3 regions of the Comamonas sp. E6 genome follow, and region 1 is predicted to be linked to each of the others. Evidence: riboswitches for the same ligand, from Rfam matches in the RefSeq annotation. Region 1 holds a riboswitch; each other region holds the start of a gene.
The links. A riboswitch is a leader RNA that binds a small molecule or an ion and turns the genes downstream of it on or off. The one in region 1 is predicted to bind glycine.

Region 1 (10,381 bases):
TGGCTGACTGCCCGGCGGGACCTGCCAGCGGCAGACGGTCATAGGCCGCGCAACGCAGGCGCGCCCAGGTGGCGGGCCGCTGGTCCGCATCGAAGAAGGAGCTCAGCGTCTGCCTGCACCCGGGCAGCAAAGCGCCCAGTTTTTCGCCATTGCTGGCATGGGCGGCCTGCTGGTCGGCAGCGGTGGGCGGCAGCTCGGTCACATCGCGCTCGAAGGTCGATCCCATGATCCACTGGTGTGCGCCGGCCTGGTTGGCCGAGGGAAAGTCCGGCACCAGGTTGCCATGACCGTTGACGGGGAAGGGCGGCATGGCCGCCAGCGTCCCGGCATCATGCTCGGCCACGCTGACCTGGCCGCGTATGGCTTGCAGCTCCCACTCCCCTGCTGCCAGGCCGCTGGCTTGCAACAAGGGCTTGGTGTCCGGGCCCAGGGCCAGCACCAGCATGGGGGCTTGGGCCAGGGTCTGGCCCCGGGCATCCAGCACTTGCCAGATGTTGCGCACTTCATCGTGCACCAGCCGTGAAGCTCGGGCATGGCCCTGCCAATGAATCCCGGGGGCTTGCAGCAGCGCGCGCACCAGTTGTGCGGGGCGTACCCAGCCAGCCTGCTCATGCCAGACGGCGTGGCTGTCTGCAGGCAGCTTTGCCGCAGCCAGCTGAGCCGGCAGCGCAGGCGTACTCCAGTGCTGACCCCAGGGGAATGTCTCGCTGCCGGGTTGCAGCCATGACCTGGGCAGATGAGAGGGCTCGTTCAGGTCATGCTCCAGCACGCCGCCATGGGCCCAGTCCTGGGCTGGATGCAACTTTTGCGCTTGGCTCAGTTGCTGCAGATTTTGTAGCGTTGTGCGTACGCCGCTTCTGGACAGGTGCGACAGAACACTGTCATCGGGCGAAATATGCGGGCAAAACAAGCCGGCTGGCAGGCCTGAAGCTCCTGCCGCAGGCTCGGCCGCCGCATCCAGCACCGTCACTTCCCAGCCGCGTCTTGCCAGGCTGGCGGCAGCGGCGGCACCAGCCAGGCCAGCACCCAGCACCAGGCAGCGGCCGGCCTGGCCCACGGGCGCAGGCAGGCCGTCAGGGCGATGGCGCGGCTCCCAGGCCGGGTTGTAGGCTGCATGCAGGTTATGGCGCTTGGGCGGCACGCCAACGCGCTTCTTGACGTCAAAACCCTGAGCCTTGAGCGCTTGGCGCACATGGCCGGCCACGCACCAAGTGGCAAGCTGCGTGCCACGGCGGCAATGGCGGGCGATGTTCTTCATGGCATCTTCATCCCACATCTCGGGGTTGAGTTGAGGAGAGAAGCCATCCAGATATACGCTGTCAGCCGTCATCTGCTGCTTGCGCAGCATGGTCCTGGCATCGCCTATATGGAGCGTCAGCAGCACCTGGCCGTCATCAAAGGAAAGGCGATGCACGCCGGGCAGCAGTCCCCACCATTGCTCGGCCAGTTGTTCGCCAAGCGGGCGCAGTTCCCCATCGGCCGGTAAAAACGCGAGCAGATCCTCGCGCGAGACAGGGTAGGCCTCCACCGAGACAAAATGCAGAATGCGCGGGCGTCTGGGGTCGGCTTTCCATGCCGCCCAGGTGACCAGGAAATTCAGACCGAAGCCAAAGCCGGTTTCCAGAATGCGCCACTGCGCTGCATCGGCCCAGGCAGCTGGAAGATCGCAGCCACCGAGAAAAACCTGGCGGGCCTGGTCAAGGCCGCCCAGCTCGCTGTGATAGCGATCACCAAATCGGGTGTTGTAGGGGGTGCCATCCGGCATCCATGTGATCGGTTCAGACATGGAAAGTGAAACTACATGGGTAATGCATGGCGCAGTCTAGGTCAGAGCAGCCAAGCAAGGGCCGCCCCGCAGCGATGGCTGCGTCCCCCTCCTGCGTAGCAAGAGAGGGGGGAGTCTCTATCACTCCCAGCGCTGCTGGTACGAAAAAACCGGCAGGCGCCATTTGAAACGAATGGCGGCCAGACGGAAGGCCAGACCGCCGGCAAAACACACGATGGTGCTGATATTGGGGCTGACATCCAGATAGCGCAGGCCCAGGAACATCAGGCATACGGACAGCGACACGCTGGCATACAGCTCGCGGCGGAACACCACGGGGACCTGGTTGCAGAGCACATCGCGCAAGATGCCGCCGCTGATGCCGGTAATCATGCCGGCCATGATGATGACGATGGTTGGGTAGCCCAGCTCCAGCGCGGTATTGCAGCCGATCAGCGAAAAGGCGATCAGTCCCATGGCGTCCAGCAGCAAAAACACCTGCTTGAGCCTGTGCATATGGCGTGCAATCACGGTGGTCAGCAGACCGAAGCTGATGACCAGATACACATATTCAGGGTGCTGGGTCCAGCCGATGGGGTAGTGGCCCAGTACCATGTCGCGGATGGTGCCGCCTCCCAGGGCAGTGACAAAGGCGATGACGACGACGCCGAAGATATCCATATTGCGCCGGCCTGCGGCGAGTGCGCCGGACATGGCTTCGGCGGTAATGGCCACCAGATAGATGACCAGCATGACGGTGAAGTTGGAGGCCTGGAACGAGTCCAGCAAAGAGACGGAAGGAAGCATGAAGGCACTTGAAAATAGACCAGCCACTCACATCGGCGGGAATGTCCGGCTTGCCTCTCCCGCTGTCCTTTTACCTGAGAGTTGCGCATGAGCACCTTCGCGGTGGACATGCTTGCCCCTTCGGTGAGCCCTGCAGCTTGTGGTTGCGGGCTGCTCTCCAGTTGGCGATATCCGGGTCCTGTCAGACCCACCTGCGGTACTTATTGCCTGAGCGATTATGGGAGTTTGCGCCTTCGGCGGGAACCCTCGAAAGGCTCCGCTCTCCCGCAGGATGGGCGCGATTCTAGCTAGTTTCAGCGACTTTATTCGGGTTAATACCTGTATTGGTGTGTTTCTGCGGCTGCCAGCTCGGGGTGCGGAAGGGCGGTCTGAATCCGCCATGGCTCGCGCAAGCCCGCGTTTTCGTCCGTGAAGCCGCCCGCCATAAAAACTCATATGCGCGATATCGAAAGGGCGTTGTTGCATATATCACCCCCAGGCCAGATTTCCCAACCCCAGGTGTGGCTAGGCCACAGCCACCGTCTGCGGGCAGACCGGTTCAGTAAACCGATTGAGGATGGAGGCTCGAATGTGCAGTTCGTTAACTTGGCGCTCGAACGTGCGTGACATTGCTCGTTCAACCAGGCGTTTGATGCAGTTCATCTTGGTCTTTACCGGGCTGCGCCGGTGGTAACCGCTCCAGCGTTTCCAGATACTTCACCCCAATCGTCTGCATGCGGCGATAGCTGCGTTGCGGTGCGCAAAGCCATCGCCTTTGCGCACCTTGGCATTCTTTCTTGGGGGGAATGATGGGCGTGGCATTGCGCTGAATGACCGCCGCATGCACGGACTGCGTGTCATAAGCCCCATCGCCTGTCACTGTCAGCAGCGGCTCCTCGGCAGGAACTTGCTCCGCAACTGCGGCAACACTGCAGCGTTTGCGCATCAATACCGATGTGCAGCTTGCGCCATTGGCGGCGATGCTTTTTGCACTTCCACTCGCCTTCGCCAAGGAACTTGATGCCTGTGGAGTCAACCAGTCGGTGCAGGCCGGCTGCGCTAGAGCGGTATGCCACTTGCACATCCAGACGGCGTTGGCGGCGACACAATGTACTGAAGTCGGGAATTGGCCACAGCAATCCAGACAGCGCCAGTAGTGACTGAACAAAGCCTGTGGTCTGCCGCAAGACTAATCCAAAGAGGTTCTTGATGGTCAGGCAGAACTGAATCGCTGCATCCGAGAACTGCGGGCTGTGCCCGCGTTTGCCGCTGTCAGCGGCAAGCCAAGACATGGTCTTGTCCAGCCAGATGGTCAAGGAGCCGCGAGCCTTGAGTGCTGCGTTGTACTGCTTCCAGTTGGTGGTGTGAGCGGCAGCACTCATTAGGGCGTTGGTGTCGGAGGCCCTTCATGCTCAAGCTTTCGCGAGGTAAAGAGCAAGCTTGCCGATACACCTTCTTGGTGAGCCACGAGTGACACGCTCATCCCAGGCTCATAGGTTTGACGAACCAGGTCCGCTTTCTCGGTGGCAGACCTACGCCTGCGGCGCTGTTCCCAGGGTCTTGGTATGCCTACGCCCCATGTTTATGTGAAAGACAAGCAATGGACCATGCCCGGGGATTCATTAGGCTGTCCCACTATCTCTCGTCAGATCTTCTGCGTTGGCGAGAAAAGTCATCATTAAAACGCATAGCTTGCCGCAATGTGTGCATTGGCGTTGACAGACTCTGATAGAGATACTTTTCAGTCGAGCCTCACCACGCTGTTTTAGCAAGTTAGACAGTGGCGCTCTAACTAGAAAGCTGGTTACTGCGGCGTGACGGCTGCAGACATAACGAAGCTCCGGAGACAACCTGTTCCTGATAAGGACCTGTATGAAAGACATTCGCAAGACCATGGACGAAGGTGCCATGACCTCGTTTCAATGGCTGGCCGTAAGCATCTGCATTTTGCTCATCATGCTTGATGGCTTCGATGTGCTCGTGATGGCTTTTACTGCATCATCAGTTGCGGCTGAATGGAAGCTCAATGGCGCTCAGCTGGGCGTGTTGTTCAGTGCCGGGCTGATTGGTATGGCCATTGGCTCGCTGTTTGTCGCCCCCGTGGCCGATAGACGCGGTCGGCAGCCTGTCATTGTGCTGTGCCTCGTCGTGGTTTCGGCTGGAATGCTGATGTCAGCCATGGCCCGAAGCTATATCGAGCTGGCTGCCCTGCGGGCCATCACCGGCGTCGGCATCGGCGGCATGCTGGCAAGCGTGGGGGTCATCACTTCCGAGTTCTCGTCCCAAAAGTGGCGCAGCACTGCGATCGCGTTGCAAGCCACCGGCTATCCGATCGGTGCCACTCTGGGTGGACTCATGGCCGCTTGGCTGCTGACACATTACGGCTGGCGCTCGGTCTTTGTTTTTGGCGGCCTGACGACAGCCTTGATGTTGCCCATCGTGCTGTGGCGTCTGCCCGAATCCGTGGATTTCCTGCTGGGCCGCCGTCCGGTTCACGCGCTCGAGAAGCTCAATCGTTTGATGGTGCTCATGGGCCATGCACCGCTCGCGCAGCTGCCTGCTCCGGTGGCCGGCGATGCCGTTCAAGGCAATACGGTGGCGGCGCTGTTCAAGAATGGTTTGGCACGTCCTACCCTGATGCTGTGGGCAGGCTTTTTCCTGCTCATGTTCAGTGTCTATTTCTCGCTGAGCTGGACACCCAAATTGCTGGTGCAAGCCGGTTTGTCGGCCCAGCAGGGCGTGACGGGCGGAGTGCTGCTGAACCTGGGGGGCATTGCTGGCGGTAGCTTGTTCGGTCTGCTGGCTGTGAGGGCGAAGTTGCGCAATCTGGCGATTGGCAGCCTGTTGCTCAATGCGCTGTTTACCGCATTGTTCGGCCTTGCTTCGACCAGCCTGGCGTGGGCATTTGTTGCTGCAGTCGGTGTAGGTATTTTTCTGTTTGCATCCATGGCTGGTCTCTATGGCCTGGTGCCTGCCACCTATCCCGCCCAGGTCCGCGCTACCGGCATGGGGTGGGCCATCGGTATTGGCCGCATTGGCGCCATCGTGGCGCCAACCATGGCGGGACTGCTGCTGGATGGCGGCTGGCAGCCTGCTTCGCTCTACTACGTCTTCGCTGTCCCCCTGATTGTCGCTGCGATGGCCGTTTTCGCCACAGGCGCGGGCCGAGTCGCGGTTCTTCGGGGTTCGGTGGCTGCGGCGCACTGACTTTCAAAGCACGTATTTCCCCACTCTATTGATAACGACCCCGTTATGTTTTTGTTGAACACTTGGTATGTCGCCTGCAAGGCTGATGAAATCCCTCAAGACAAGCCTTTGGGCCGCACCATTTGCAATGAGCGCATTGCTTTTTACCGTGGCCCGCAGGGAATTGCTGCGGTGGAGGACTTTTGTCCTCACCGCGGTGCACCGCTATCGCTGGGCTTTGTCTGCGAGGGAAAGCTGATCTGTGGCTACCACGGCCTGGAGATGGGTTGCGAGGGAAAAACGATTGCCATGCCAGGCCAGCGCGTGCGGGGATTTCCAGAGATCCGCAGCTTTCCAGTCGTGGAGCGGTATGGCTTTGTCTGGGTCTGGCCAGGCCGCAAGGAGGAGGCCGACCCCGGGCTGATTCCAGAGCTTTACTGGGCGGACAATCCGCAATGGGCCTATGGCGGCGGCTACTACCACATCAAGGCCAGTCATTTGCTCATGATCGATAACCTGATGGATCTGACGCACGAAACTTATGTGCATGCCAGCTCGATTGGACAAAAGGAAATCGACGAGACGCCTTGCGTGACCAAGGTGGATGGCGACCATGTCACCACCAGCCGCTTCATGGAAGGCTTGCCTGAGGCTCCGCCATTTTGGCGCATGGCTTTGCGCGGCAATGGACTGCCCGATGACCAGCCCGTGGATCGTTGGCAGATCTGTCATTTCGAGCCACCCAGCCACGTGATGATCGAGGTGGGCGTGGCTCTGGCCGGGCATGGCGGTCATGGTGCGCCAGCAGACAAAAAGGTTTCGTCCATCGTTGTGGACTTCATTACCCCGGAAACCGAAACCACGCATCATTATTTCTGGGGTATGGCGCGCCAGTTCAAGCCACAGGATGCGGCTTTGACGGCCTCTATTCGCGAGGGGCAGGGCAAGGTCTTCAGCGAGGACACGGAGGTGCTGGAGCTGCAGCAGGAAAACCTGATTCGCTGGCCTGACCGTAAGCTGCTGATGCTCAACATCGATGCAGGTGGTGTCCAGTCACGCCGTGTCATCGAGCGCTTGCTGACGCGTGAGCGCGCGGAGGCTGTATGACTGCTGGCAGCTTTTTGCAAGTTCGAGTCGCTCGGCGAACGCAGGAGGCACAGGACATCTGTGGCCTTGAGCTGGTGGCTATCGATGGCGGTACCTTGCCATCTTTTGCGGCTGGCTCACATATAGACGTACACCTTCCCGGTGGAATCGTTCGTCAATATTCGCTGTGCAACGATCCTTCGGAAGCGCATCGTTACCAGATCGCCGTGTTGCGCGATCCAGCCTCACGTGGAGGCTCATCGGCTGTGCACGAAGTTGTGGCCGAAGGCGACGTGCTGCAGATCAGCGCGCCTAGAAATCATTTCGCGCTGGAACCTGATGCGCCGCACCACTTGCTCTTGGCCGGGGGCATAGGCGTGACGCCCATCCTGTGCATGGCGGAGCGGCTTTCGGTACTTGGTGCCTCCTTTCGCATGCACTACGCAGGTCGTTCCAGGCAGCGCATGGCTTTTCAGCAGCGTATTGTGGACTCTGCCTTCGCTGACCAGGTGCAACTGTACTTTGACGAGGGCGATGCTTCCCAGCGCCTGAACATAGAAGCCGTGCTTGCCGATGCCTTGCCGGACACGCATCTCTATGTTTGCGGTCCCCAGGGGTTTATCGACGCAGTGCTGGACGCTGCGCGCCAGCAGCGCTGGAGCGAAAAGCGATTGCATTGGGAGTTTTTTGCGGCAGCCAATGTTGGCCCTCGCGGCGAGGACACTGCTTTCGAAGTGCAACTCGCAAGTTCGGGGCGTGTCGTGTCTGTCGCGGTAGGTCAGAGCGTGACACAGGCTTTGCAGGACGTTGGTGTGGAGATCATGGTTTCCTGTGAGCAGGGGGTTTGCGGCACTTGCCTGACGCGCGTTCTATCAGGACAAATTGATCACCGTGATTCTTATCTGACCGCTGAGGAGCAAGCCGCTGACGATCAGTTCACTCCTTGCTGCTCACGGGCCCGCTGTGAACGGCTGGTACTGGATCTTTGAATCTGCAGAAATTGATATCTATGGCTTTGAACAAACCTTATCTTGATGTGCCTGGCACCACGGTGTTTGACGCAGAGCAGTCCCGTAGGGGCTATTGGCTCAACCAGTTCTGCATGAGCCTGATGAAGGCGGAGAACCGCGAGCGCTTTCGCGCCAACGAGCGAGCCTATCTCGACGAGTGGTCGATGACCGAGGAGCAGAAGCAGGCCGTGCTGGCGCGCGATCTCAATCGCTGCATAGACCTGGGCGGGAACATTTACTTTCTCGTAAAGATAGGCGCCACTGACGGCATCAGCGTACAGAACATGGTGTCGACCATGACGGGCATGAGCGAAGAAGATTACCGCCAGATGATGCTTGCAGGCGGGCGCGGCATAGAGGGCAACAGATTCCTGAATGAAACAGGGAGGCAAGCCTGATGGCACGCATCACCGCATCCATTTTCACCTCGCATGTGCCTGCCATCGGCGCCGCCATGGACATGGGCAAGACCCAGGAAGCCTATTGGGCGCCCCTGTTCAAGGGCTATGACTTCTCGCGCCAGTGGATGAAGGACAACAAGCCCGATGTGATCTTCCTGGTCTACAACGACCACGCCACGGCCTTCAGCCTGGACTGCATTCCAACCTTCGCCATCGGCACGGCTGCGGAATTCCAGCCCGCCGACGAAGGCTGGGGCCCGCGCCTCGTGCCCAAGGTGGTCGGCCATCCCGACCTGGCCAGCCACATTGCCCAGTCCGTGATCCAGCAGGACTTCGACCTGACCATCGTCAACAAGATGGACGTGGACCACGGCCTCACGGTGCCTCTGTCGCTGATGTGCGGCGAGCAGGACCCCAAGACCGGCTCCTGGCCCTGCCCGGTGATCCCCTTCGCCGTGAACGTGGTGCAGTATCCCGTGCCCACCGGCCAGCGCTGCTTCAACCTGGGCCGCGCCATCCGCAAGGCCGTGGAGAGCTACGACCAGGACATCAACGTCCATATCTGGGGCACGGGCGGCATGAGCCACCAGCTGCAGGGTGCGCGCGCGGGCCTGATCAACAAGGAATGGGACAACCAGTTCCTGGATCTGCTGATCGAGAACCCCCACGGTCTGGCGCAGATGCCGCATATCGACTACGTGCGCGAAGCCGGCTCGGAAGGCATCGAGCTGGTGATGTGGCTGATTGCGCGCGGCGCCATGTCCGATGTGGGCGGCCCCGCACCGCTGCCCAAGGTGGCGCACCGCTTCTACCATGTGCCTGCATCGAACACGGCCGTCGGCCATCTGATTCTGGAGAGCGCTGCATGAGCAAACCCTGCATCGTATTTTTGCCCGGCTTGCTTTGTGACGAAGTGGTTTGGCAGGAGCAGAGAAAGGCGCTTTCCTTTGCCGACAGCATCAGCCCTTCCTATGGCCATGCTGCTTCCATTGAGGAAATGGCGCGCCTGGTGCTGAGCGAGGTAGGCGCAGAGCGCTTTTCCTTGGCCGGACATTCGATGGGGGGGCGCGTGGCACTGGAAATCGCCAGGATGGCTCCGCAGCGTGTGGAGCGTCTGGCTTTGCTGGACACCGGCATGGAGCCCATCGCGGCTGGCGAGGCTGGTGCCAGCGAGCGTGCCAAACGAAAGGCGTTGCTGGACAAGGCGCTCGAGAACGGCATGCGGGAGATGGGGGGCCAATGGGCACGAGGCATGGTTCACCCCGGCCGTCTTGACACTCCGCTGTTCGAAGAAGTCCTGGACATGGTGGCGCGCTTCACCCCGTCCATCTTTGCTGCACAGATCGATGCTCTGCTGGGTCGGCCCGATGCAACAGCGGTCCTGCAGGCGCTGAACTGTCCGACCTTGCTGGTCTGTGGGCGGCAGGACCTCTGGAGTCCTTTGTCCCGGCACGAACGCATGCAGCAGCTATGCCCAGGAGCAGAGCTGGTCGTGATCGAGGATAGTGGTCACATGAGCACCATGGAGCAGCCTGAGCAAGTGTCCAAAGCCCTGGCCGACTGGATGCTCCGCTAGCGGGAAGCAATTAGGCGGGCAGGTCCGCCATGGTCTGGTGGCAGGCCCGAATGAACAGATCTAGATTCTGTGAGGCGGTTCCCTGCGCACGTATCGCCAGGCCTATGCCTCGACGCGTAGAGGGCAGCTCCACGGGCAAGATGGACAGTAGGCCGCCATGATTGTCCCGCATGGCCTGTCCACGCGAGGCCAGGGCCAGCCTGCCGGTCTGCAGCACGAAGGCCAGCGTCATGGTCGGGCTGCTCGCTCGCAGATTGCTGCGCGGCGGCTCCAGTCCGTGCGAGCGGAACAGCCTGACCATTGCGCTATCTGCCGGTGTGTTGGGCAATGGCGTGACCCATTGCCATTGCAGCAGATCCTCAAGCGTCAGATGCTCACGCTGCAGGCTGTCGTGATCGCTGGGGGCGACGACAACCAGGTCGTCGTCGAACAGCTCAAGCTGCTGAACCTCATCCTCTGGCACTTGTGCGCGCAGCGCGCCGGCAATGACATCAATATCTGCACTCATAAGGCCTTGCATCAGGCTTTCGTAGGTGCCGTCCACAATGCTGATCTCAATGTCGGGGTGGCT
Region 2 (10,381 bases), on a different contig from region 1:
GCGCAGCAGGCGAGCCGTGTCGGACATGACTTCCTGCACCTGAACCGGACGGCGTTCGGGCAGGTCATTGCGGCTGAAGGTCAGAATCTGGCGCACCAGATCGCGGGCGCGGCGACCGGCCTTTTCGATCTCGCGCAGGCTTTCCATGGCAGCCGGGTTGCCGCAGCTATCGGCCTTGGCCAGCTCCACATTGCCCAGGATTGCGCCCACGATGTTGTTGAAGTCGTGGGCAATCCCGCCGGCCATGGTACCTACGGCCTGCATCTTGTGGGATTCGCGCAGCTGGGTTTCCAGCGCATTGCGCTGGGCTTCGGCGCGATTGCGGCTGGTCAGGTCGCGCGCAAAGATGGTGGTGGTGTCGCCGCTGCTGTGGTGTTCGAAGGAGACGCTGATTTCCATGGGAATCTCACGCCCCGACAGGGTCAGCCCCGTCATCTCGCCTAGCACGGCCTGTGTGGTCAGCGAGGAAAAAGCCAGTGCCCGAGCGGCATCGGGTAAAAAGCGCTCCAGCGGGCTGCCCAGGGCATCCTGAGGCGAGCACAGAAACAGGGCCGCCGCCGTGGGGTTGAAGACAGTGATGCGCTGATGCTGATCGACGCAGATGATGGCGTCCAGCGCGGAGTTGATGACCGACTCCAGTCGCCTCTCGCTGGCATAAAGCTGCTGGTTGCGCTCTTGCAGCGCCTTGCGCTCGGCAAGCAGCGGGCCCTGGTTGACAACGGCGCACAAATACTGCCAGGTGGCCGGACCGTTTTGCTGGGGCACGACCACGCCGGCCACATGCAGGTCGCCGCAGAGCTCGAATTCTTCGGTGATCTGGAACAGAACCTCGTGTACCTCGGCGCGTCCCATCGCCTTGGCCTGCTCGAAGGCCGTAGTCACGCGCTCTGCGTCGTTGACATGCACAAAGGGCTTGAAGTTGATCAGCAGCCGGTCTTTTTCGGTGGGCTGAAATGCGCGGTGAGCCATGGCATTGGCCTGGACCACCATATCGTATTCATCAACCACCAGCAGCGGCAGCGGAATGCTTGCAAACAGCGTTTCAAACCGCTCCGATGCGCTCTCGGCCACGGCCTGGCTGTAATTGAGTACCTCGTTTTGCAGCTCCAGCTCGTGCTGGTAGTTGCGCAACTCCGCCACCAGGGCCTGCAGCGGGTCTTCATCCTCCGGCACCAATGGCTGGGTGTTGGCGCTCAGGCCCAGCGGCGCAGCACCGGGGGCCAGCAGGGCATGCAGAGGCAGGCCGCCATCAATGACTGGCAGCAAGGGAGGGGGAGTGGGTTCAGAGGAGCTCATGAGACAGGCAGAAGACCTCGGCAGTGTAAGCCGGTCCCTGCACCTGCTCTTTAAAAAGGCGGGCAGTCAACCGGTATTCAGGCAACTCGATGCTCGGTTTGGCGGCAGCAACGCCGATTGCGTTGATGTCGTGAATACATTCACTGCCGGCGAACAGCAATGGGCTGGCTGGTGTTCGACATTGCTTGAGCATAAAAAAGCCAGTGCGGCAGAGCGCACTGGCTTGGGGGAGACCCTGGCTATCAGTCTTCGTAAGCGTCCATGGGTACGCAGCTGCAAAACAGATTGCGGTCACCATAGACGTTGTCCACGCGGCCCACGGGGCTCCAATATTTGGCGCGGCGCAGGGCAGGCACGGGATAGGCGGCGGTTTCGCGGCTGTAGCCATGCTGCCAGTCTGCGGCCAGCAAGGCCTCTGCCGTATGGGGTGCGTTCTTGAGCGGGTTGTCGTCCCTGGGCAGTCTGCCGGCCTCCACTTCGGCAATCTCGGCACGGATGGCGATCATGGCTTCGATGAAGCGGTCCAGCTCAGACAGGCTTTCACTCTCGGTCGGCTCCACCATCAGCGTGTTGGGCACGGGAAAGGACAGCGTCGGTGCGTGGAAGCCGTAGTCGATCAGGCGCTTGGCCACGTCCTCGGCCATCACGCCGCAGCTGTCCTTGAAGTGGCGCAGATCCACGATGCACTCATGGGCCACGTGACCATACTCGCCCGCGTACAGCGTGGGGAAGTGTTCCTTGAGGCGTGCGCTGATGTAGTTGGCGTTGAGGATGGCGGTCTCGGTCGCCAGCTTCAGGCCCGGCTCTCCCATCATGCGGATATACATCCAGCTGATCGGAAGAACGGCTGCATTGCCCAAAGGCGCTGCGCTGACAGCTCCCACCTGGCGGACGTCGCCTGCGGTGGCATGCCCCGGCAGAAAGGGCACCAGATCCTCGACCACGCACACGGGGCCGACGCCGGGGCCGCCGCCGCCGTGAGGAATGCAGAAGGTCTTGTGCAAGTTCAGATGGCTGACATCGCCGCCGAACTCGCCGGGTGCGGCAAGACCTACCAGGGCGTTCATATTGGCGCCGTCCACATAGACGCGGCCGCCATGGCTGTGCACCAGCTGGCACAGCTCCTTGACCTCGGTCTCGAACACGCCGTGCGTGCTGGGGTAGGTGATCATGATGCAGGCCAGATTGGCGCTGTGCTTCTCGCAGGCCAGCTTCAGATCCGCCATGTCCACGTTGCCGTTGTCATCGCACTTGGTGACCACGACCTGCAGGCCCACCATTTGCGCGCTGGCCGGGTTGGTTCCGTGGGCGCTGCTGGGAATCAGGCAGATATTGCGGTGCGCCTCGCCGCGTGATTCATGGAAGGCCTTGATGGCCAGCAGACCTGCGTATTCGCCCTGGCTGCCTGCATTGGGCTGCAGGCTGATGCCCGCGTAGCCCGTGGCCTGGCACAGCCAGTCGCGCAGCTGCTGATCCAACTCGGCATAGCCTTGCAGCTGGTTGGCGGGCGCAAACGGGTGGATGTCGGCGAACTCTGGCCAGGTTATGGGAATCATCTCGCTGGTGGCATTGAGCTTCATGGTGCAACTGCCCAGCGGGATCATGCTGCGGTCCAGCGCCAGGTCCTTGTCGCTGAGGCTGCGTATATAGCGCAGCATGGCGGTTTCGGAGTGGTGGGTGTTGAAGACCGGGTGGGTCAGATAGGCCGTGCTGCGCTGCAGGGATTCGGGGATCAGCGAGGTCGGGCCTTCGTCCATGGCCTCGATGGTGGGCAGGGCCTGACCCTCCTGGGCAAAGATGCTCCAGATCAGCTCGACATCGGCCCGGGTCGTGGTTTCGTCCAGGCTGATGCAGAGATATTCGTCCCAGGCCTTGCGCAGGTTGACGCCTCGGGAGACGGCGCGAGCCGCCAGGGCGTCGGTGGCCTCCCGGGTGTGCAGGCTCACGGTGTCGAAGGCTGTGTCGTGGTGGTGGGCGCCAAAGCCCAACTGGGCCAGGCCACGGCTCAGAATCGCTGTGAAGCGTGCCACACGCTGGGCAATGCGCCTCAACCCCTGGGGACCGTGGTAGACGGCATACATGCTGGCAATCACGGCCGGCAGGACCTGGGCCGTACAGATATTGGATGTCGCTTTCTCGCGGCGGATATGCTGTTCGCGTGTCTGCAGAGCGAGGCGGTAGGCGGGCTTGCCATGCGCATCGACGCTGACACCCACCAGACGGCCGGGCAGGCTGCGCTTGTATTCGTCGCGACAGGCCATGAAGGCCGCGTGCGGACCGCCCGCGCCCATGGGCATGCCGAAGCGCTGGCTGTTGCCCACGACAATATCGGCATCCCATTCGCCGGGCGGTGTCAGCAGGGTCAGAGCCAGCAGGTCGGTGGCCACGATGGCGGCGGCCTGCTTGGCGTGAATGGCTTGCACATCGGCCTTCCAGTCCACGATCCAGCCGCTGGACGCGGGGTACTGGATGACGGCAGCAAACAGATCGCCTGCCAGCGCAGCCTCCCACTCTTGCTGGCTGTTGGCGATCACCACTTCGATGCCGATCGGCCGGGCGCGGGTCTCGATGACTTCAATCGTTTGCGGGTGCAGATCGCCGGCCAGCACGATGCGATGGCTTCTGGATTTGACGGAGCGCCTGGCCAGCGTCATGGCCTCGGCGGCTGCCGTGGCCTCGTCCAGCATGGAAGCATTGGCAATCGGCATGCCGGTCAGGTCGGTCACCATGGTCTGGAAGTTGACCAGCGCTTCCATGCGGCCTTGTGAGATTTCTGCCTGGTAGGGGGTATAGGCCGTATACCAGGCTGGATTCTCGAGGATGTTGCGCAGGATGACGCCCGGCGTGTGCGTGCCGTAGTAGCCCTGGCCGATAAAGCTCTTCAGAACCTGATTCTTGCTGGCGATGGCCTTGAGTTCGGCCAGCGCAGCGGCTTCGGTAATCGGCGCCGGAAGATCCATGGGCCTGGCGCGTGCGATGGAGTCGGGCATCACATCGCGAATCAAGGCGTCCAGCGAGGGCTTGCCGATGGCGGCCAGCATTTTTTGCTGCTCATCGGCGTCCGGGCCTATATGACGGGGGATGAATTCGTGGCTGTTTTCCAGCGCTTCCAGGGAAGCGACGGGGGCGGGAGGCGACATCAGCATGGGAGGGACCTATTCTCAAATACTGTGACTGACGGTTTGCATGCCAGGCATGCGTGAATGCCGTATGCCTGAAGGCATGCGGCCGGTGCTTCAAGCAGCGCTGGCTTGTTCCAGCGCGGTGTTCATCAGAGCTAGGCGTTCGCTTTCCTGGTCGGCATATTCCCAATCGGGATATTTGCTGCGTGCCACGGTGTTCAGCCATTGCTGGCAGGCCAGGGCAAGCAGGGCCTGCTTGTGCAGATCGGCATCGATGCTGCCTGTGATCTTGAGCTGACCAAAGGCGGTGGCCACGTGTGCGCGGCAGACCGAGCGCAGATAGCTCTGGTTCATGTCGTCGCTGGCCAGCCATCGGGCCTTGGCCGCATCGTCATGAGCCAGCATGTCCTTGGGCACGGGCAGATCCCAGTCGCTCAGTTGTTGGTGCAGAAAGCGCAGGGCCTTGGCGTTGCCGCCTGTTTGCTCCTGGTACCACTCTTGAAGAGCGGCCAGTGTGTCGCTGCCGTCATCGCTGCCGAAGGGGCTGAAGTCGTCACCGCCGTCGTAATAGAAGTCCTGGGCTGCGATGCGCGCAAAGGTCGGGTGGCTGGTCTCGCGGGCGAGACCGACGTCCGGATCGTCAAAATACAGAATGGTGCTCATGGCTGCATGCAAAAACGGCCTTCGCAATGCGAGGGCCGTTGATACGCTTAGTTGTCCTTGGCGAAGTCGTTGTAGGCGGTCTCTTCCATCAGAGCTTCGAGCTCGCCCACATTGCTCATCTTGACCTTGAAAAACCAGCCTGCGGCCAGTGGGTCGCTGTTGGCGAGCGACGGGTCATCGCGCAGGGCTTCGTTGACTTCGACGATCTCGCCGGTCACGGGCATGTAGACATCGGCAGCGGCCTTGACGGATTCGACCACGCCAGCCACATCGCCGGCCTTGAAGGTGGAGCCCACGGCAGGCAGGTCCACAAACACCACATCGCCCAGCGCATCCTGTGCGTGTACGGTGATGCCGACGATGGCGGCATTGGTGTCAGCGGCGTTGATCCATTCGTGTTCTTTGGAATACTTGATGCTCATGGAAAGCTCCAGATGGGGGATTCAGGGGAATCGGGTGTTGTTTGAGAAAGGTCCAGCTCGCACTTTAGCGGTGTTCTGGCCGCTGTTTGGCAAACTGGCCCGTCTCATGCGCGGCGGCAGACCTAGCCGCGGTAGTAGCGGGTGGGAACGAAGGGCGTGGCGACCACCTTCATGGGCACGGGCTTGCCGCGCACCATGGCGAAGATTTCCGTATCGATGGCGGCGTAGTCGGGCTCGACATAGGCCAGCGCCACGGGCTGGTTGAGCGTGGGGCTGAGCAGGCCGCTGGTGATGTGGCCGATATGCTGTCCGTCCATGTTCTCCAGCACGGCGGGCTCGCGCACGGGAATGCGTTCCAGCGCAATCAGGCCCACGCGCTTGCGGCGCAGAGACTGAGGGTTCTGCAATTGCTCCAGCACGATGGCCGCACCAGGAAAACCGCCTTCGCGCTCGCCGCCGGTGCGGCGTACTTTCTGCATGGCCCAGTTCAGCGCAGCTTCCACCGGGGTGGTGCTGGTGTCTATGTCGTTGCCGTACAGGCAAAGTCCGGCTTCTAGGCGCAGCGAGTTGCGCGCGCCCAGACCGATGGGGGCTACCTCGGGCTGTGCCAGCAGAGCTTCGGCAAAGGCTTCGGCAGCTTCGCCGGGCAGGGAGATTTCAAAGCCGTCCTCGCCCGTATAGCCGCTGCGCGTGATGTAGAGCGCATGGCCTTGCCAGTCGAAGTAATTGCCGGTCATGAAGACCAGTTGCGTCACACCGGGAATCAGACGCGAGAGGGCAGTGACGGCTTGCGGGCCTTGCAGGGCCAGCAGGGCGTGCTCGGGCAGTGGGACGACCTCGCCGCGGCTGGCGATGCGGTTCTGGATATGAGCGATATCGGCCTCTTTGCAGGCACCGTTGACGATGAGGAACAGATCATCGCCGCGGTTGACGAACATCAGGTCGTCGAGAATTCCGCCTTGTTCATCGAGCAGCAGGCCGTAACGCTGTTTGTGCAGGCCCAGGTCCATGACATCGACGGGCATCAGCGATTCGAGCGCGGCGGCGGCATCGGGGCCGCGCAACAGCAACTGGCCCATGTGCGAGACATCGAACAGGCCGGCGGCCTTGCGCGTGTGCAGATGCTCGGCCATCAGGCCTTGAGGGTATTGCACGGGCATTGAGTAGCCGGCAAACGGCACCATGCGGGCACCCAGTTTCTGGTGCAGTGCAAACAGCGGTGTGGAACGCAGATCGGAAGAGGTGTCAGCAGCAGTCACAGGCAAGCGCTCCGGTGGTCAAACCAAAATGAGTGGCCATGCATGGCGGGGCCATGCGTGGCGGGCTTGCCCTGCTGTCCGCTTTACCTGAGAGATTCACTGCATGCATTGCATCGGGCAGTTTGCTCCTTCGGTGGATGCCGGCGCACATACGAAATGACGGCCTGCATCTCTCTCCAGCAAGGGACGCTGCAGGTTTGCATACCTTGCAGCGCTTGTCAGTCCTTTTGCCTGAGCGTTTTGACACCGGGTTGGGGTCTGCGCCTTCGGCGGTGCGAGGCAGCTTCAAGCTGCAGGCACTCTCTCCTGACCTTGGCGATTCTAGCGGTGGGCAAGGGGCTTGCACCACCGAATCGGATGGATTCTGGGGTTTTCGAGCACAGATCGCTGGAATTGAGCTTGCGGTCTCACTGCGGTTCTGTGTTCATGGCGGGTGTTCGAGGAATATCGATCTCCTGGCGCGGAAACACCAGTTGGTAGGGCTGCTCGAAGCAGGACGTCACGGGCTGGCCCTGGCGCATGCCGGGCTTGAACTTCCAGCGTTCGAGCGAGCGCAGTATGGACTTCACGATGCGGGGATCGGCATCGGCAGGCTGGTAGGCCACACGGCCGAGCTGACCCTGAGCCGTGACTTCCAGGCGGAAGACCACCGTGGTCTCCAGCCCGTTCGGAAACCAGTGGGCGCTGATGAAAGGCGTGGTGTGGCGGCGTGGCTGCGGTTGCCGATCGAGCTGGGCGGGGGGTGTGCAGTCAGCATTGATCCAGGCAGGCCAATTTACGGTTTGGCCTCCGGAAGCCGAGGCGGAGTCAGCCTGGGGCTGGGGAGTGATGTCGGCCACCTTAGGCGCCATGGCTGGGTTGCCGGCGCAGGCACTGAGCAGCAGAGCTCCCAAGACGGCCGCGTATGCAGCAAGACAGCGTGAGTGGCGTGAAGTATCCATGGCGGCATTCTCGGTCATCCCCAGTCGATTTCGGCAGACCTGGTGGAGTCGGTCGTTCAGCCAGGGCCGGGCTGCCTTGCTCCAGAGCTTGTCCTGCAGGGGCAAACATCATGTCCGGCAGGGACTAAACAGAATTTTCCCCATGGATAGGATTATGACGTTCGTCAAAAAATGTTTATTCAAGGAGAGAAAATGCCCGAAAAAGCCACGAATGAATTCTGGAAATATCTGAAGCCGATTCCTGAATGTTTTCAGCCAGATGCGCAGCCAGAGGTTTATATTAAGAACGCTCCAACGGAGGATGAGCGTTATTATGTTCCATTCTCTGAAACCGTTTCCTCCCGTCCCCTCTGGATTTCTCCATCACAAAACAAATGGTGCGATATTCTGATGGCGAAGGAGGCCGGTCTGGTGAACCGCCATTACCATCCGCACGAAGTGTTTGCCTACACGATTTCGGGGAAGTGGGGCTATCTGGAACATGACTGGACAGCCCGCGCCGGTGATTTCGTCTACGAGACCCCCGGAGAAGGCCATACCCTGGTGGCCTATGAACATGAGCAGCCCATGCGTGCGTTCTTTATCGTCAAGGGACCGCTGATCTGGCTCGATGATGACGGAAAGCCTGACGGATATTTCGATGTTCACAGTTACATAGAACTATGCCGAAAGCATTATGAAAAAATCGGCATAGGTGCAGATTATGTGGACACGCTGTTTCGGTAGTTATCCGAAGCTGGATTGAAAATCCATCAATGAAAGGCGGTATTTCCTGAAGAATGAAATAGCCCGCCAAATACGGAATGGAGAGAGACATGAAAAATCAAGATGAAAATCTAAAAAGCGGGTGGGTGAGCTATGAAAACAAGCTGCTGATCATTCTGTTTTTTACTTTCGGGATTGTTTTTTTTGACCGGCTGGCATTGTCGTTTTTATTTCCCTTTGTCTCCAAGGAGCTGGATCTGAACAATGCCCAGCTGGGCATGCTGTCGTCCATTCTGGCATTGGCATGGGCGGCTTCTGGTGCATTCTTCGGGGCCTATACAGACCGCAAGGGCGGACGCAAAACGGTGCTGATTCTTTCGGTGCTGATGTTCTCTCTTTGCTCGGCCCTGTCGGGTCTGGTGGGCGGTTTTGTCGGCCTGCTGTTGTTGCGAGCGCTGATGGGCCTTGCCGAAGGGCCGGTGCTGCCGCTGTCGCAGACACTGATGGTCGAAGCCTCCACGCCAAGCCGTCGCGGCCTCAACATGGGCTTGCTGCAGGGATCGTCTGCGGGCTTGCTGGGCGCCGTGATCGCACCGCCGGTGATTGTTGCGTTGGCCGTGGCCTATGGCTGGCGCACGGCGTTCTACCTGACCTGTGTTCCCGGGCTGATTGCCGCCGCGCTCATCTGGCTTCATGTGAAAAACACAGATGGCGGGCGTGCAGATGAGCTCGCTGCAGCCCTGCAGACAGGCTCGCGCTGGGCTCTGCTGCGTGAACGCAATATCTGGTTGAGCGTGCTGATCAGCTGTGTTTTCATGGCCTGGTTTGTGATCATCATCTCCTTTGCGCCGACCTATCTGGTCAATGCCAAGGGTTTCGGGCCGGGCACGATGAGTGCTGTCATGAGTTGCATGGGTGTGGCCTGGGTCATCTGGGGCTTTGCCGTGCCCGCCATTTCGGACCATATCGGTCGCCGTCCGGCACTGATCTTTTTTTCCTTTGTGGCGGCTTGCTGCCCTCTGGCCTTTCTGTATGCGCAATCGCCGGTGGTGATGGGCGGCTTGCTGCTACTGACCTATACCGGCCTGGGCTGCTTCACGCTCTTCATGGCCACGATTCCGGCCGAGACCGTTCCGCGAGCAGCCATGGCCACTGCATTGGGGATGATCATGGGTTTTGGCGAGTTGATCGGCGGTTTCATCGCCCCGACCCTGGCCGGGGTGGCAGCCGACCGGTGGGGGCTTGATGTGGTGATGTGGGTGGCTGCTGCAGGAGCCTTGCTTGCCGGCTTGCTTTCCTTGGGGCTGATTGAGACAGCGCCCAGGCGCGTTGACGACAGGCAGCCGGCTGCAGCATTGAAGGAGTCGCAGGCATGAAGGCTTTGAAATGGCATGGTGCCCGCGATCTGCGCCTGGAAATCATCGAACGCCGGCCCTTGAAGGCCGCAGAAATCCGTATCGAGGTCGCGTACTGCGGGATCTGCGGCAGCGATATGCACGAGTATCTGCATGGACCAGACTCTATACCGGTCGAGGTCCCGCATCCCTTGTCCAACAGTGTCGCACCCATAGTCATCGGCCACGAGTTCTGCGGCACGGTGGTGGAGGTGGCTGCGGATGTCACAGGGCTGCATATCGGAGACAGAGTCGCCGTGGAGCCGGAGTACCGCTGCGGCCAGTGCAGCTATTGCTGCGGGGGGCGCTATAACCTGTGCGAATCCATGGGCTTTGTGGGGCTCATGGGAGACGGCGGAATGGCAGAGGAAGCTGTGATTCCCGCTTATATGGCATATGTGCTTCCCCCGTCCTTGAGCTTCAGGCAAGCGGCGGTGGCCGAGCCCGCAGCAGTGGCATTGCATGCTGTGCGCCAAAGCGCATTGCGCCCTGGCGAGGCCTGCGTCATCTTCGGCATGGGGGCTATTGGTCTGCTGCTGGTGATGATGGCCAAGCACCATGAAGCGGGCCGCATTATTG
Region 3 (10,381 bases), on a different contig from region 1:
AGACCCCCAGGGGCTTGCCCAGCACCAGGGCCACCAGCACGGCCATGGCCGTGGTCTGTGGTGCGGCTGCGCTCAGGTCTATGTCCGAGAACTGCACGCCGGCATTGGCCAGCGCAAAGATGGGCATGATGCAAAAAGCCACCCAGGGATGAAGAATCATGGGCAGGCGCAGAGCAGGCGGCAGCAGGTCGCGCTGTGCGAGCTGGGCAGTGCGCAACTCCTGCAGCAGGTGCTGCGGATCGGGCCGGCCGCTCAGCATCTGCTCGCCGGCCTTGCGCATGGCCGTCTGTGCCGTGATCAGCAGCGGCATGGAAGCGGGGCGTACAAATACAGGCGTCATCAGACCCAGCACCACACCTGCCAGAGTGGGATGAGCGCCGGTCTTGAGCAGGCCGAACCAGAGAATGGCTCCGGGCAGCACATACAGGGGCGCGGCGGCAATGCCCATGCGGTTGAACAGCAGCACCAGCAGCACGCCGGCTGCGGCAACCACAAAGCCCATGGCCTGCAGGCCGCCGGAGTAGAAGAAGGCGATGATGAGCACGGCCACGATGTCGTCGATGATGGCCAGGGCCAGCAGGAAGATACGCAGTGCACCCGGGATATTGCGGCCCAGCAAGGCCAGCACGCCCACGGCAAACGCGATGTCGGTCGCCGTCGGAATTGCCCAGCCGTTGAGCAGCGTCCTGTCGTTGCCCGCCAGGACCACGTAGATGAGTGCGGGCACGGCCACGCCGCCGATGGCTGCGATCAGCGGCAGACTGGCCTGACGCAGGCTGGCCAGCGCGCCGTTGTGCAGCTCGCGCCGGATCTCCATGCCCACGACCAGAAAGAACACCGTCATCAGCACATCGTTGACGATGAAATGCAGATCGGTGCTGAAGCTCCAGGGGCCAAGCGTCAGCGCGACGGGGGCATGCCACAGTGCAAAGTAGCTTTGCGCCGCGCCGGAGTTGGCCCAGATCAGGGCTGCCGCAGCGGCCAGCATGAGCACCATGCCGGCAAAGGATTCGATATGCAGCAGGTGCGAGATTTGTGCCTGCACGCGCTCGGTCGCGGATTGCAGTGCGGAAACACGGGGTGAATTTTGGGATGCAAAAGGCGCAGGGGCCTGCACAAGTGTTTGTGGGTCCATGTGTCGGTAGGTGTCTGAAGTCGTACGCTGAAGGCGTGCGGCACCTGAGGCAATGCCTGCTGGTGCCGTCTGCACTGCAAACGACTGGTGCGCTGGCGGCCCGACCTGCGCATGAACATTCACCTGCCATCGCCACCTCGTGCGGCGGGCACCCGGCTGAAATTGTAGCTAAAGACGCAGCAATGGTCTGGATTTGAGGTTATTTTGCCGGGGTGGAGACTTCGTCATCAGAACGGAAGCCGTTCGTGCTTCACGTCGCCTTGGCTTGAGCGGGTGGACTGCACGAATCGCGTCAGCACCGTCCGGCAGCCGGCGCTATGCTGGCGCGCTAACAGAAAAGAAAGCGTCTCATGCCGGGCATAGGAATGGAATATTTGTGGGTGGGGGTGGTGCTGTTTGCGGCGGCGGCGCAGACGGTGCGCAACACGGCCCAGCGCTCGCTGACGGCGCAGGTCGGCACCTTGCCAGCCACGCTGGTGCGCTTTCTCTATGGCTTGCCGTTTGCTGCCATCTATCTGCTGGCGCTGTATGGTCTGGGCGATCCGTCCCAGGTGCTGCCGAAGTTCAGCGCCGCCTATCTGGGCTGGATCGCACTTGGTGCCTTCTTTCAGGTTGCGGCCACGGCTGCCTTGCTCATGGCCATGAAGGAGCGCAATTTTGCCGTGGCGGTCACGCTGTCCAAGACCGAGGTACTGCAAGTGGCCTTGTTTGCCGCCATGTTCCTGCATGAGCTGCCGAGCCGGCTGGCGCTGCTGGCCATGGTGCTTGCCACCGTGGGCGTGCTGATGCTGTCGCTGCCGCCGCGCGGGCAGCTGTTCACGCTCTCGGCCTGGACCAGCAAATCCTCGGTCTACGGGCTGATCTGCGGCGCCTGTTTTGCGCTGGCCACGGTGGGCTTTCGCGGTGGCGCGGTCGAGATCGCAACACTGGGCGTGAGCTCGCCCTGGTTGTCGGGGGCCTGGGGCGTGCTGATCGCGCAGACCATGCAGTCCGTCGTCATGAGCGCCTGGATTGCCAGAACCCATGAACAGGGCCTGCGCCCCATCTTCAAGGCCTGGCGCATCTCGCTGCTGGCCGGCAGCATGGGCGCTGCGGCCTCGCTGGCCTGGTTCACCGCCTATGCCATGCAGGGGGCAGCCGCCGTGCGCACCCTGGGCATGGTGGAGGTGGTGTTCAGCTATATCGTCTCGCGCAAGGTGTTCAGCGAGAAGCTCTCATTGACAGAAAAGCTGGGCATGGCGCTGATGATGCTGGGCCTGGTGCTGATCTGTCTGCAGCTCTGATTTCAAGAGCTTCCTGCGCTTGCCTAGTCTCATTTTCAAAGCTAAAAGTCTTTGAAATGAACTATGAAAAAGCGCAAGAAGCTTCTGAATCAATAGCGTGCCGCCGCGGCTGTCGCGGTCTCAGCTGGCTACAGCCAGGGCATCGACAGCGCGGCTGTGCTGAGCCTCAGGCGGCTTGCTGCTGCGCTTGCGCCAGGCTTTGGCGCTGCTCGGGCTTGACCGCGTAGAGCCGGTAGCCGATCGTCAGCAGCGCAAACCACAGGGGCGCGATATATAGCGCCACGCGGGTGCTGGCATCCAGCGACAGGCAGACCAGCACCACGGCCAGAAAAGCCAGCACAAACCAGTTGGTGAACGGCGCGCCGGGCATGCGGTAGGCCACGGCTGCGGCATGACCCAGCCTGACGGCGCGGCGATAGCGCAGATGGGAGAAGACGATGATGCCCCAGGTCCAGACGGCGCCTATGGTGGCAATGCTGGTCACGTAGATGAAGGCTTCCTCGGGCACCAGATAGTTCAGCACCACGCCAAGCAGCATGAATGCCGCCGACAGCACAATGCCGGCCGCAGGCACATGGCGCGCATTGACCCGGCCCAGGCGGGCGGGCGCCTGTTTGAATTGCGCCAGCGTATAGAGCATGCGGCCCGTGCTGAAGATGCCGCTGTTGCACGAAGAGGCTGCGGCGGTGATGACCACGAAGTTGATGATGCCGGCAGCGGCGGGAATGCCCAGCTTGTCGAAGACATGGACGAAGGGGCTCATGTCGGGGCTGAGTTCGTTCCAGGGCACCAGCGACATGATGACGATCAGGGCGCCGATATAGAAGATCAGAATGCGGTAGACGATGCTGTTGGTGGCACGGGGCAGCACTTTCTCGGGCGACTCGGCTTCACCGGCTGTCACGCCTATCAATTCCACGCCGGTATAGGCAAAGCAGGCTATCTGCAAGGTGAAGACCACGCCCACCATGCCCACGGGTGCAAAGCCTCCATGCGACCATAGGTTGGTGAAGCTTGCCGTCTGGCCCAGCGGTCCCCAGCCCGTGGTGATGATGGCCACACCCAGCACCAGCGTGGCAACAATGGTCACGACCTTGATCAGCGCGAACCAGAATTCCAGCTCGCCGAAGACCTTGACCGCGATCAGATTCACGCCCAGCAGCACGGCCAGGGTGGCGAGCGCCGGGAATGGCGGGAAACCAGTAATGGGTGTAGATGCCTATGGCAGTGAGCTCCGCCATGCCCGTCACCACCCAGGTGAACCAGTAGGTCCAGCCGGTGACGAATCCGGCCCAGGGGCTGACATAGGTTTCGGCATAGGTGGCAAAAGAGCCGGCCACCGGGCGGTGCACCAGCAACTCGCCCAGTGCCCGCATGATGAAGAAGATGGCCAGCCCCGCGATGGCGTAGCTGACCAGCAGCAGCGGACCAGCCTTGTGGATTGCCTTGGCCGAGCCCAGGAACAGGCCCACGCCAATGGCGCCGCCCAGGGCGATCAGCTGGATGTGCCGGTCCTTGAGGCCGCGCTCCAGCTCCCCTGTCTGCTGCAGCGACTCCCCGGCTGCGCTTGGATGATTTCGACTCATGTTGTATGTCTCCGTTTTGCCATTCACACGGCAACAGCTGCCCCTCACGGGGCGCTGCGGCTGCCGTGTCTGGCTTGTTGATGAGGTTTTCAGGTCGTGGTCAGGCGCTGGCGGTGCTCAGCGTGGCCGGTCGGGGCTGTCTGCTGGCGCTGCCCATGGACTGCAGCACGAGGTCGCCGACCATGTCGGCGGTGACGGCCGACAAGGTCCAGCCCAGATGGCCGTGGCCGGTGTTGTAGAACACGCAGGGCTTGTTGCCAGGGCCCACGCGCGGCAGCATGTCCGGCATCATGGGGCGCAGGCCCGCCCAGGGCACGACGCTGCGCGTGCTGACGCCCGGGAAGCACTGCTGAACCCATTCGATGAGTGGACGGATGCGGTCGGCTCGGATGTCCTTGTTGTAGCCGTTGAATTCGGCCGTACCGGCAACGCGGAAGCGATCGTTGCCGAGGCGGCTGGTGACCAGCTTGGTCTCGTCGTCCAGCAGACTCACCACGGGGGCTGCGGCGCGGCTGGCTTCGTCCGGCAGATTGACCGTGATGGAATAGCCCTTGACCGGATAGATGTTGACGCTGTCGCCGAGCTGGGCAGCCAGGGCGCGGCTTGCCGTGCCTGCGCAGACCACCATGGCGTCGAAAGTCGAGGTCTCGGTTTCCAGGCCCTGGCGCACGGTCACGCTGGCCTGCTTGCCGTTGCTGTTCACCGACATGATTTCCTGGCCGTAGCGGCATTGCACGCCCAGTCGTTCGCAGGCGGCAGCCAGGCCGCTGGTGAACTTGTGGATGTCGCCCGTGGAGTCGCTCTCGGTGAAGTAGCCGCCATAGAAGGTTCCGGACAGGGTCGGCTCTATGGCGCGCATCTCCTGCGGTGTCACGGCGCGGCGCTCCAGACCGCCTTTGGCCAGCAACCGGGAAACCTTGCCCGCATGTTCAAAGCCTGCTCGGTCGCGGTAGATATGCAAGATGCCTTTTCGCTTCAGATCGAAGTCAATGCCTTCGCTGGACGCCCAGTCAAACAGGTGCTCGCGTGCCGCAATCGCCAGCCTGGCGGTTTCCACGGTGTTTTTCTCGTAATGGGGGATGGCAGCGAGAAACTGGCAGAACCAGGAAATCTTGTGCCAGCTGGGCCTGGGATTGAGCAGCAGCGGAGCATCGCTCTTGAGCATCCACTTGAGGCCCTTGACGATGGTGGACCAATGGGTCCAGACCTCGGCGTTCGAGGCCGAGAGCTGGCCGCCATTGGCGAACGAGGTTTCCATGGCGGCATAGCGCTGCTTCTCGAACAGGGTGACGGCAAATCCGCGGCGTGCGAGGGCGTAGGCGGTGGTCACGCCCGTGATGCCACCGCCGATGACGGCGATTGTCTTCATGATTCAGATTCCAGACACGTCAAGGGTGGAGCCCGTGCGCAACATGCGCAGCGGACGCCCCCTCTGTTCTGGACCTGAGAGATTCACGAGGCAGGGCCTTGCGGCGCTGCTCGCTTGCTCCTTCGGTATGCCCGGCGGACGATGACGTCCGGACATTCTTCAGAGTGTGTGAAAGCGATGCCGATCCTTTGGCCTGAGAGTTTCCGGGGCGGTTGCTCCTTCGGCGCTGCATGCGCCAAGTTTGCGCTGCAGTCTCTCTCGGCATCACCGGGCTGAGAGCCTGTGGGCAAATGTAGGAAGAACGGCGGTGCCTGGATATACGGGTTTTCTAGACTTCTGCGCCAGGGCCCAGCCATGGCTACTCATGTCGGGTTCACGCTATTTGATAGCGCTTGTCGCTTATCCTTCAATGAAATATTGATTGTTTGTCTATGAAAATGAATTTATTAAAGCGCAGTGTGCTTCTAAATTCATAGCGATAGACGCTGTCAAGTGCCACCGAGCAGCCCCAGAGTCAGCCCCTGCATTGGCATGGCGGGGCATGGTCGGCGGTGGATTTGGGCAAAATATCGTCTTTGCCTGTCAATTGGCCCGGCGATATCACCGCTTTGCCATTGAAGCGCCCGACTGGGGTGGCTGCCGATTCAGGATGCAACTGGCCTATCCGCCATGGCGTTCTGCTGTCATGGCTTCGTTCCTTTGTCCTTGTTGCCCGCGATCGTCATGGTCGCCTTTTTGCGTTGCCTGCCGCAGCGCCTGCGGGATGGTTGGGTGTTTTGTCCGGATGGGCGCAAACCATTACAACAAGACATTTATGTCCCAACCCAACTCAAGCCAGCAGCTCGCGCCGACTGGTGATGGTGACGATAACCAGCCCCGCTTGCACCGGGTGCTCAAGCAGCGCCACCTGAGCATGATTGCCATTGGCGGCGCCATCGGAACGGGCCTGTTCGTGGCCTCAGGCTCGGCCATCGCCCAGATCGGCCCTGGTGGTGCCGTGCTCACCTATCTGCTCATAGGCATCATGGTGTACTACATCATGACCAGCCTGGGCGAGCTGGCCGCCTTCATGCCTGTGGCCGGCTCTTTCTCTACCTATGCCTCGCGCTATGTGGATCGAGGCTTCGGCTTTGCGCTGGGCTGGAACTTCTGGTTCAGCTGGGCTGTGGTGGTGGCGGTGGACCTGGTGGCCTCGCAACTGGTCATGGCCTACTGGTTTCCCGATGTGCCCGGCATCGTCTGGAGCGGCCTGTTCCTGCTGCTGATGGTGGGGCTGAACGCGTTTTCCGCGCGCGGCTTTGCCGAGGCCGAGTACTGGTTCGCGCTGATCAAGGTGCTGGCCGTGGTGGCCTTTCTGATCACCGGCGTGCTGATTCTGTTCGGCATCATCAGCAACGGCCATGTACCCGGCTTCGAGAACTGGACCACGGGCGATGCGCCATTCGTCGGTAATTTCGCGACCTTTGTGGGCGTGGCCATGATCGTGGCCTATTCCTTCCAGGGCACGGAGCTGGTGGGCGTTGCGGCAGGCGAATCCGAGAATCCGCGCGAGAACGTACCGCGTGCGATTCGTCAGGTGTTCTGGCGCATCCTGCTGTTCTATGTGCTGGCCATTGTCGTCATCGGCTTTCTGATTCCCTATACCGATCCGCAGCTGCTGCGCACCGATGTGGCGGATATCGCCGTGAGCCCGTTCACGCTGGTGTTCCAGCACGCAGGCCTGCTGTCGGCGGCCACGGTGATGAATGCGGTGATCCTGACCTCGGTGCTGTCGGCCGGCAACTCCGGCATGTATGCGGCCACGCGCATGCTCTACAACATGGCGACCGAGGGCAATGCGCCGCGCATCTTCTCCCGGCTGACCCAGAACGGCGTGCCGCTGGTGGCCTTGATCGGCAGCACGCTGGTCGCCAGCCTGTGTCTGTTTTCCTCGCTCTATAGCCCGCAGGCCGTCTATATCTGGCTGCTGAATCTGGCCGGCATGACGGAGTTCATCGTCTGGCTGGGCATTGCCGTCAGCCACTACCGCTTCCGTCGCGGCTATGTCATGCACGGCCACGATGTGGGCCTGCTGCCCTACAAGGCCGGCGCCTTCCCCTTCGGTCCCATCTTTGCCTTTGTGCTGTGTCTGGTGGTGACGCTGGGCCAGAACTACCAGGCCTTCCTGGAAGATCGCATCGATTGGGGCGGCGTGGTCTCGACCTATCTGGGCATTCCGTTGTTCCTGCTGTTCTGGCTGGGTTACTGGCTGGTCAAGCGCAAGACCTGGGTCAGCTATGCCGATATGCGCTTTGACGAGCTCGAAGACATCAAGCAGGGCAAGGTTTCGTCCTGAGGCGGTTTGAGCCTTCCTCTTCTCTGTGCGGGAGGGGGAAGGCTGCAGGGCATGAGGTCATGCCGCTGCTTGCTGTTTTCAGGTGCGTGTGTGCTTGTTTAATGCATGGCTGCCGTCTCTTGCCAGCGCAGGCAAAATCGGCACTGTGAGAGATCTTCCCACCAGCCCCGATTCCAGGCCCAGGCGCATCGCGCATCTGGACATGGATGCGTTCTACGCCTCCGTGGAGCTGCTGCGCTACCCGCAGCTCAAGGGGCTGCCGGTGGTCATCGGTGGCGGTCGGCGCAGCTTTGACGAGGAGCTGCTGGCGCGCCATGCGGGGCGGCCGCTGTCCGAGATCCCGGTGGCGGACTTTCCGCTGCTGCGCGATTACACGGGGCGCGGCGTGATCACCACGGCCACCTATCCGGCGCGGCAGTTCGGCGTGGGCTCGGCCATGGGCATGATGAAGGCCGCCAGGCTGTGCCCGCAGGCGATTCTTCTGCCCGTGGACTTTACCGAGTACAGGCGCTTTTCCCGGGCCTTCAAAGAGATCATCGTGTCGATTGCTCCGCTGATGGAGAACCGCGGCGTGGACGAGGTCTACATCGACTTCACCGACGTGCCCGGCGGCCAGCGCGAAGGCGGACGCGTGCTGGCCCGGCTGATCCAGAAATCCATCTTCGACGCCACGGGCCTGACCTGCTCGGTCGGCGTGGCGCCCAACAAGCTGCTGGCCAAGATGGCCAGCGAGTTCAACAAGCCCAACGGCATCTCCATCGTCCAGCCCGAAGATCTGCAAAGCCGGATCTGGCCGCTGGCCTGCCGCAAGGTCAACGGCATAGGACCCAAGGCCGATGCCAAGCTCAAGAGCCTGGGCATAGAAACCATTGGCGACCTGGCCGCGCAAAGCCTGCCGCAGCTGCTGCACTGGTTTGGCAAAAGCTATGGCCACTGGCTGCACGAGTCGGCCTGGGGGCGGGACGAACGCGCCGTGGTGACCGAGAGCGAGCCGGTGTCCATGAGTCGCGAGACCACCTTCGAGCGCGATCTGCATGCCGTACGCGACAAGGTCGAACTGGGCGCGATCTTCACGGACCTGTGCGAGCGTCTGGCCGAGGATCTGCAGCGCAAGGGCTATGTGGGGCGCACCGTGGGCATCAAGCTGCGCTATGACGATTTCAGGATTGCCACGCGGGACCAGACCCTGAACCTGCCGATACAGGATGCGGCGGCCATCCGCCTGGCCGCGGGCCAATGCCTCAAGCGCGTGCCGCTTGGCAAGCGCATCAGGCTGCTTGGGGTCAAGGTCTCGGGCCTGATTGCCGAGCAGCTCTGGCAGGCCAGCGCCCACGATCCTGCGGCTCGCGAACTGCTGCTCAGACCTCATGGTTTGACCTCGGTCAAGCATTCGGATCCCTATACCGCATCTCTGTTCTGAGCCTGGGGGCTCGGGAATCATCACTGTGCGATGATCCAAGTGTGAATTTGTGTATCTGGTTAACCAGCTATCGACGGGATGCCTGATCGCTCACTCTCGAACAAAAACTAAACAGGCTTATTGGAGGAGTGCAAAGCATGCGCCTGAACCTGCCGGTATCTCAACAAAACTACGACTTTCCAGGTGACGAGCTGCTGGTCTCCAGCACCAACACCAAGGGCGAGATCACGCATTGCAACCCGGCCTTTGTGCGCGTCAGCGGCTATGCCTACGAAGAGCTGATCGGCCAGCCGCACAATCTGATTCGCCACCCCGACATGCCGGCCGCTGCCTTCAAGGATATGTGGCGCACCATTGCCCATGGCTATCCCTGGACGGCACTGGTCAAGAACCGCCGCAAGAACGGCGACCACTACTGGGTGCGCGCCAATGTCACGCCCATCATGGAGGGCGGCAAGCCAAGCGGCTATCTGTCGGTGCGCACCAAGCCTTCGGCCGCCGAAGTGGCCGAAGCCGAAGCGCTGTACGCGCGCATGCGCAACGAGGAAAAGCAGGCACAGGCCAGCTTCCGCCTGCGCGCGGGCGCGGTGCGCCGTCTGGGGCTGATGGGCTGGTGGGATGGTCGCAAGGATGTGGGCCTGGTGGCGCGCATGGCCTGGTTGCTGGCCATCATGGCCTTGATCGCCATGCTGCCCGATATGCTGGGTTGGCAGGGTGCAACTGCCTGGGGCTGGCGTGCTGCAAGCCTGGTGGCAGGCGGCGCATTCGTGCTGTGGCGCTTTCAACGGCGCTGCGTGGCGGGACTGGAGGAAGCCAGCCGCTTTGCAGCCGATGTGGCCGCCTGCAATCTGAGTACCGAATGCAGCCAGAGCTACAGCGGTGCCGTGGGGGCGCTGATGCTGAGGCTGCAGCAGATTCAGATCAATCTGCGCGCCGTGGTGGGCGATGTGCGTACCGAGGTGCAGGGCTTTGCCCAGACTGCCCATGAAATCGCCCAGAGCAGTTTCGATCTGGCAGGGCGTACCGAGTCGCAGGCCACCAGCCTGCAGCAGACGGCGGCCTCGATGGAGGAAATTTCGGGCACCGTGTCGCAGACGGCCGACACGGCACAGTTCATGGCCGGTGCCAGCGACGAGAGCAGCAAGGTGGCCAGCCGCAGCGGCGCGGCCATCAGCGAAGTGGGACTGGCCATGGAGCATATCCGCGGCTCCTCCACCCGCATGAGCGAGATCATTGGCGTGATCGAGAGCATT

Region 2: linked by a shared signal. The riboswitch ahead of gcvT (glycine cleavage system aminomethyltransferase GcvT) and the one ahead of CSE6_RS00995 (trimeric intracellular cation channel family protein) in region 1 are both predicted to bind glycine.
Region 3: linked by a shared signal. The riboswitch ahead of CSE6_RS03535 (D-amino acid dehydrogenase) and the one ahead of CSE6_RS00995 (trimeric intracellular cation channel family protein) in region 1 are both predicted to bind glycine.

The regions. Positions count from the first base shown of each region.
Region 1 covers NZ_BBXH01000004.1:11,900-22,280, forward strand. Annotated here, with positions in the region: gene mnmC (FAD-dependent 5-carboxymethylaminomethyl-2-thiouridine(34) oxidoreductase MnmC) at 1-1,765, opposite strand, end outside; gene CSE6_RS00995 (trimeric intracellular cation channel family protein) at 1,907-2,572, opposite strand; glycine riboswitch at 2,625-2,743, opposite strand; glycine riboswitch at 2,757-2,849, opposite strand; partial or broken gene CSE6_RS01000 (IS5 family transposase) at 3,077-3,933, opposite strand; partial or broken gene CSE6_RS01005 (transposase) at 3,945-4,118, opposite strand; gene CSE6_RS01010 (MFS transporter) at 4,424-5,758, shown strand; gene CSE6_RS01015 (aromatic ring-hydroxylating dioxygenase subunit alpha) at 5,804-6,844, shown strand; gene CSE6_RS01020 (PDR/VanB family oxidoreductase) at 6,841-7,812, shown strand; gene ligA (protocatechuate 4,5-dioxygenase subunit alpha) at 7,833-8,231, shown strand; gene CSE6_RS01030 (class III extradiol dioxygenase subunit beta) at 8,231-9,103, shown strand; gene CSE6_RS01035 (alpha/beta fold hydrolase) at 9,100-9,810, shown strand; gene CSE6_RS01040 (LysR family transcriptional regulator) at 9,821-10,381, opposite strand, start outside.
Region 2 covers NZ_BBXH01000008.1:158,911-169,291, forward strand. Annotated here, with positions in the region: gene CSE6_RS07415 (ATP-binding protein) at 1-1,296, opposite strand, end outside; gene CSE6_RS07420 (hypothetical protein) at 1,283-1,489, opposite strand; gene gcvP (aminomethyl-transferring glycine dehydrogenase) at 1,539-4,442, opposite strand; gene CSE6_RS07430 (MolR family transcriptional regulator) at 4,533-5,081, opposite strand; gene gcvH (glycine cleavage system protein GcvH) at 5,129-5,503, opposite strand; gene gcvT (glycine cleavage system aminomethyltransferase GcvT) at 5,626-6,762, opposite strand; glycine riboswitch at 6,827-6,952, opposite strand; glycine riboswitch at 6,972-7,081, opposite strand; gene CSE6_RS07445 (energy transducer TonB) at 7,170-7,703, opposite strand; gene CSE6_RS07450 (2,4'-dihydroxyacetophenone dioxygenase family protein) at 7,896-8,429, shown strand; gene CSE6_RS07455 (MFS transporter) at 8,519-9,784, shown strand; gene CSE6_RS07460 (2,3-butanediol dehydrogenase) at 9,781-10,381, shown strand, end outside.
Region 3 covers NZ_BBXH01000006.1:52,127-62,507, forward strand. Annotated here, with positions in the region: gene nhaA (Na+/H+ antiporter NhaA) at 1-1,135, opposite strand, end outside; gene CSE6_RS03525 (DMT family transporter) at 1,486-2,418, shown strand; partial or broken gene CSE6_RS03530 (amino acid permease) at 2,585-4,004, opposite strand; gene CSE6_RS03535 (D-amino acid dehydrogenase) at 4,105-5,373, opposite strand; glycine riboswitch at 5,545-5,644, opposite strand; gene CSE6_RS03540 (amino acid permease) at 6,188-7,708, shown strand; gene dinB (DNA polymerase IV) at 7,911-9,128, shown strand; gene CSE6_RS03550 (PAS domain-containing methyl-accepting chemotaxis protein) at 9,266-10,381, shown strand, end outside.